DNA from 2 places in the Enterobacter sp. TMH.L2 genome. Region 1 is predicted to be linked to the other one. Evidence: predicted binding sites of a transcription regulator. Region 1 holds the regulator's gene; the other holds the start of a gene.
What was found. The regulator PhoB, encoded in region 1, activates phosphate uptake and scavenging genes when phosphate is short. The targets are predictions, from matches to a motif close to CTGTCATAAAACTGNCNNAT.
Positions count from the first base shown of each region.

Region 2: uvrB (excinuclease ABC subunit UvrB) is a predicted target of PhoB. The motif match lies at 1,275-1,294, and genes of this name have one in related genera.

Region 1 covers NZ_CP193791.1:3,618,597-3,621,748, forward strand. The annotation lists gene phoR (phosphate regulon sensor histidine kinase PhoR) at 266-1,573, opposite strand; gene phoB (phosphate response regulator transcription factor PhoB) at 1,596-2,285, opposite strand; gene sbcD (exonuclease subunit SbcD) at 2,485-3,152, shown strand, end outside.
Region 2 covers NZ_CP193791.1:3,338,727-3,341,878, reverse strand. The annotation lists gene ACREYP_RS16080 (helix-turn-helix transcriptional regulator) at 1-33, shown strand, start outside; gene ACREYP_RS16075 (ABC transporter ATP-binding protein) at 46-756, opposite strand; gene uvrB (excinuclease ABC subunit UvrB) at 1,548-3,152, shown strand, end outside.

The DNA.
Region 1 (3,152 bases):
CGCAATTTCAGTCGGTCTGGTAATAACAGGGGGGCAATTAAAACGCTTATAGCGTTTGAAGACAAGAAGGGATCGGGAAACCAGAAATATATCCTTTAAAAATACGCATAACCAGTGAATAAAGTTGATTATACGCTTTTGTTATGGCTTATCATGCGGACAAAAAAGCATCAATTCGATATTCATCGCTTAACGAGTGGTGAAAATACAAACAAAAAGGCCAGAAAACTGGCCTGTGGAAAGTGTACTTGACGGTTGCGGTGAATTAATGTGCAGCCACCGCTGACTCAGGAGCGATTAAGCGCTCGGGCAGGATGAACGAAAACGTCGAACCCTGCCCCGGTACGCTTTCGATATCCAGCCGCGCATCATGATGGCTAAGGGCATGCTTCACGATGGCCAGCCCAAGCCCGCTGCCTCCGGTCTGCCGGGAACGCGCTTTGTCTACTCGGTAGAAACGCTCCGTCAGGCGCGGAATGTGCTCGGCGGAGATCCCCGGCCCGGTATCCTTCACGCTGAACGCTACGCCGTGAGGCAGCCTGCGCCAGGTGACGGTGATGTGCGTCCCGGCAGGCGTGTGATTCACCGCGTTATACACCAGGTTAGAGATCGCGCTGCGCAGCTGCTCTTCGTTACCGTAAACCTGCAGCCCTGGCTCAACGTTAAAAGTGAGCGTTTGCTTCTGCTGGCTCAACGTCTGCGCCTCTCGTTCCACCACGCGCAGCATCAGCGGCACGTCGATTTTCTCATTCATCGACAGCGTGGGCGCGGCTTCTATGCGCGACAGCGTTAACAATTGCCTCACCAGCCCTTCCATGCGTGAAGTTTGCTCGCGCATGGTATGCAGGGCTTTATCCCGCAACGGCCCTTCCAAAGCCTGATCCTGCATCATCTCCAGGTAACCCTGTAACACGGTCAGCGGCGTGCGCAGCTCATGGCTAACGTTGGCAAAGAAATTGCGGCGAGCGCCTTCAAGCTGGTGCATCTGCGTGACGTCTCGCGCCACCATCAGCCACTGCCCGTCGGCGTAGGGCATCACGCGGAACTCAAGATGACGGCCATTGTTGAGTATCAGCGTCAGCGGGCGACCAAACTGCTGCTTCGCCACGTATTGCGAGAATTCAGGGTAACGCAGCAGGTTGAGGATATTTTGGCCGCTGTCGTCAGGCCAGCGCAGGCCAAGCAGCTGTTGCGCCAGGCCGTTACACCAAAAAATGGTGCCTTCTTCGGTGGTCAGCACCACCGCATCGGGCAGCGATTCGGCTCCGCTTCGGAAGCGTTTGATCAGGTTGCCCAACTCTTTGCGGCGCTTTTTATTACGCAGCTGCATCTGGTGCAGCCCGTACAGCAGAGGTTCCCAGCTTCCCCGCCCGGGCGGCGGGGTCATGCTGCGGTCAACCCACAGCCACCAGGAAAGACGAAGTAAATTCCAGAAATGCCAGCTTAACAGGGCGGTCACCGCCGCCAGTAAAAACCACGGCAGGTGGCCAAAAATCAATCCGAGAATTGCCGCTGGCATACAACAGAGCACCAGCTCCAGTACCAGCCTTTTCCATGACAGCCGTTCCAGCACGCGTCACGCTCCTGTCAGCATATTAAAAACGGGTTGAAAAACGATAACCCGTGCCGCGAACTGTTTGCACCATTTTGTCATGACCACTTGTTTCCAACGCTTTACGCAGGCGACGAATATGCACGTCTACGGTACGGTCTTCAACGTAAACGTTCGTTCCCCACACGTTATTGAGCAGCTGTTCACGGCTGTAAACGCGCTCCGGGTGGGTCATAAAGAAGTGTAACAGCTTAAATTCAGTTGGCCCCATGTCGAGCGGATCTTCGCCGGTCATCACGCGGTGTGAGGACGGGTCCAGGCTCAGCCCCTGCATCTCAATCACTTCTTCCACCGCCATCGGGGAAATACGGCGCATCACCGCTTTAATACGCGCCACCAGCTCTTTAGGCGAGAACGGCTTAGTGATGTAATCATCGGCACCGACTTCAAGGCCACGCACGCGATCTTCTTCTTCGCCACGCGCGGTCAGCATCATCACCGGGATTTCGCGGGTCAGCGCTTCACGCTTCAGGTGCTTGATAAACTGGATCCCGGAACCGCCTGGCAGCATCCAGTCCAGCAGGATCAGGTCGGGGAAAGGTTCAATCAGCAGGTTAACCGCGCTGTCATAATCTTCCGCCTCTACCGACTGGAAGCCATTTTGCTCGAGCACAAAGCTCACCATTTCACGAATCGGAGCTTCATCTTCTACGACTAAAATGCGTCTCGCCATGATTTACCCTGTTGAAAAGAGACCATCTCTTATTAATTGTGCGCCAGTATGCGTCAGATTTGTGACAGATTTATGAAAAAGATGACGGCAAGATATTTCACCTTTTTGAATTATGACAGCCATGGATTTTTACTGGCGGTTACGCTGCCAGCTCAATAGCTTATAATCGGTAATTCGCCTCTTTGCCATGGGACAGGTTATGCGCATTCTCCACACATCAGACTGGCACCTCGGCCAAAACTTCTATACCAAAAGCCGGGTTTCTGAACATCAGGCCTTTCTCGACTGGCTATTAAACGCCGCGGTCGAGCATCAGGTGGATGCGATCCTCGTCGCGGGAGATATCTTTGATACCGGCTCGCCGCCGAGCTACGCCCGTGAAATGTATAACCGTTTTGTCGTGCAGCTGCAGGGCACCGGCTGCCAGCTCGTGGTGCTGGCGGGGAATCACGATTCCGTAGCTACCCTGAATGAATCCCGGGAGCTGCTGGCCTGCCTGAACACCCGCGTCATTGCCAGCGCCCGCCATAACAAAGACGAACAGGCGCTGCTGCTCAATCAAAAAGACGGCACGCCGGGGGCGATTCTCTGCCCAATTCCTTTCCTGCGTCCTCGCGACATTCAAAGCAGCCAGGCGGGGCTGTCCGGCCATGAAAAACAGCGCTCTTTAATGGAAGCCATCAGCGAACATTACCAGCAATGTTATGCCGCCGCCGTGGCGCTTCGCGGTGACCAGCCGCTGCCGATAATTGCCACCGGGCACCTGACCACGGTAGGCGTCACGAAATCCGATGCGGTGCGTGACATTTATATTGGCACGCTGGATGCCTTCCCGGCGCAGCACTTCCCGCCCGCCGACTACATTGC
Region 2 (3,152 bases), 280 kb from region 1:
CCGGTTTTTCAGGAAAAATTGAAAAATTTGTAGTAGAGACTGCGTTCAGGGATCTAACCAGCCCGCCACGAGCTTGTCGTCCAGCTGGGAGACATTCCCTTGCGCGACATTTCGGCCTTTATGCAACAGGCAAAACTTGTCTGCAACCCGGCGTATAAAAGGCAGCCGCTGTTCGACCAGTAAAATGGTCAGGCCGAAGTCGCGGTTTAAGCGCCGGATGAGGTTGCCCATTTCTGTGATAAAGCGGTGCCCTCCGCCGAGAGTGGGTTCATCCAGTATCAGCAGTCTGGGCTCTAAAACCAGTGCCCGGGCAAGCGCTAACTGTTGCTGCATATCCCCGCTAAGTTCGCCGCTTTTTACCTGCCGAAGGCTATAGAGCTCGGGAAAAAGGTCATCAATCAGCGCAGGAATGACCCGGGGTCGATGATGTCCCGCCATCATCGCTATCTGAAGATTTTCCTCAACGCTAAGCTGGGAGAAGATGCGCCTGTCCTGGGGAACGTAGCCGATCCCAAGCGCAGTTCTGCGCTCCACGGGTTTATTCACCAGGTCTTCAGGCGGCTGTCCCGCCTGTTGCCACAGCATACTGCCGCTTTGTACTGGCAAATAGCCGGTAATGCAGTTTACGAGCGTGGTTTTGCCCTGCCCTGGCGCGCCAAGCACGCAGGTGCATTCTCCCGGGGTCAGCTCGAGGTCGAGGTTCCACAGTATGTGGTGGTCACCGTAAAACTGATTAACAGCACGTAAGCTAAGCATGGCTCATCTCCTGGGTTGGGGAGTCGTTTCCCTCCTGGATATGCTGCAATTAGCTTGCCAGCTTGGTGATAATGCCTGAAAGCATCACGCTATTCAGGATAAAACTGAGTATCGGTTTCCTGAAAGGATAAAGCCGATGCGCAAGATGAGATCTTGCTGCACTCGACGGGTGCTAAAAAGTACGAATTTGGTGCAATAAAATGCCTTTTAACCTCAGGATATATCTCGATTTCGGGATCTTGCTCAATATGGCCGGGTATAGCGAAATCGAATGAATAAAAGCAAAAAAATTAGCGAAATTTTTTTTTCGCCCCTGGCACAGGAAGATCAGGGATTTTTCCGAGTGGCTAAGCAAAAGGGCTTGCTGCAGTTATCCACCATTCCTGTGGATAACCTTGTGCATTAGAGTTAGAAAACTTGACGAAAGCGAGAGCGGGCGCGGCCTGCGGCCAAATTGGCGCGAAACCGGTCTTTGTGAAATATTCATTTGAATTCAAGTTGTTAAATAAAAGCAACAGCTGCAATAAAACTGTCAAACATTCGGCCCGAGGGATCCTTACCTCCCTTGACAAATGTTAAAAGGCGAAAAAATTTGGGGATAACCGGTCGTGGCTGGAGATTTATCTGGTGAAGGGGCAAATTCTGGGCAAACAAAGTGGCAAAAAGCAGTCGTTAGCAGGCGTAGTAAAAATGAGAACTGGTGTTTTATACAGTTTTTATACTGGCAAAAATCCCGCTGCCGGGTAAAATTACTCTCCGGCCCGCTCGTTTCTTCATCAGGTAGCCCGTTCATGAGTAAAGCGTTCAAACTGAATTCCGCATTTAAACCTTCTGGCGACCAGCCTGAAGCAATCCTTCGCCTGAAAGACGGGCTTGAAAACGGGCTGGCGCACCAGACGCTGCTGGGCGTAACGGGATCGGGTAAAACCTTCACGGTAGCAAACGTGATAGCCGACCTTCAGCGCCCCACGATGGTACTGGCGCCAAATAAAACGCTGGCGGCGCAGCTTTACGGTGAAATGAAAGAGTTCTTCCCGGACAACGCCGTTGAGTTTTTTGTCTCTTACTACGATTACTATCAGCCTGAAGCTTATGTGCCAAGCTCGGACACCTTCATTGAAAAAGATGCGTCGGTGAACGAACACATTGAGCAGATGCGTCTGTCGGCGACCAAAGCGTTGCTTGAGCGGCGGGACGTCATCGTGGTGGCATCCGTGTCGGCGATCTACGGTCTGGGTGACCCGGACCTGTACCTGAAGATGATGCTTCACCTGACGAAGGGTATGATCATCGATCAGCGGGCGATCCTGCGCCGTCTTACGGAGTTACAATACACCCGCAACGATCAGGCATTCCAGCGCGGTACGTTCCGCGTAAGAGGGGAGGTGGTCGATATCTTCCCGGCTGAATCAGACGATCTTGCGCTGCGCGTAGAGTTGTTCGACGAAGAGGTTGAGAGGCTGTCGCTGTTCGATCCACTGACCGGGCAAATCGATCAAACTATTCAGCGTTTTACTATTTACCCTAAATCGCACTACGTTACGCCGCGCGAGCGTATTGTGCAGGCGATGGAAGATATCAAAGTTGAGCTGGCCGAGCGCCGCAAGTTCCTGCTGGAAAATAATAAACTGCTGGAAGAGCAGCGAATTGCCCAGCGTACCCAGTTTGATCTCGAGATGATGAACGAGCTGGGTTATTGTTCGGGCATTGAAAACTACTCGCGCTTCCTCTCCGGGCGAGGGCCTGGCGAACCGCCCCCAACGCTTTTTGACTATCTTCCGGCAGATGGCCTGCTGGTGGTGGATGAATCCCACGTCACCATTCCGCAAATTGGCGGCATGTATCGTGGCGACCGCGCCCGTAAAGAAACGCTGGTGGAATATGGTTTCCGCCTGCCGTCGGCGCTGGACAACCGCCCGTTAAAATTTGAAGAGTTTGAAGCGCTGGCCCCGCAGACCATCTACGTTTCAGCGACGCCGGGCAACTATGAGCTGGAAAAATCTGGCGAGGACATCGTTGACCAGGTTGTTCGTCCTACGGGGCTGCTCGATCCGGTGATTGAAGTGCGTCCGGTGGCAACGCAGGTAGACGATTTGCTTTCTGAAATTCGTAAACGTGTGGCCATCAATGAACGCGTGCTGGTGACGACATTAACCAAGCGGATGGCGGAAGACCTGACTGAATATTTAGAGGAGCATGGTGAACGTGTACGCTACCTGCACTCGGATATCGACACCGTGGAACGCATGGAGATTATCCGTGATTTGCGCCTCGGTGAATTTGACGTTCTGGTGGGGATCAACCTGCTGCGAGAAGGTCTTGATATGCCGGAAGTGTCGCTGGTTGCCATTCTGGATGCGGACAAAGAAGGTTTTCTACGTTCCGAGCGCTCGCTT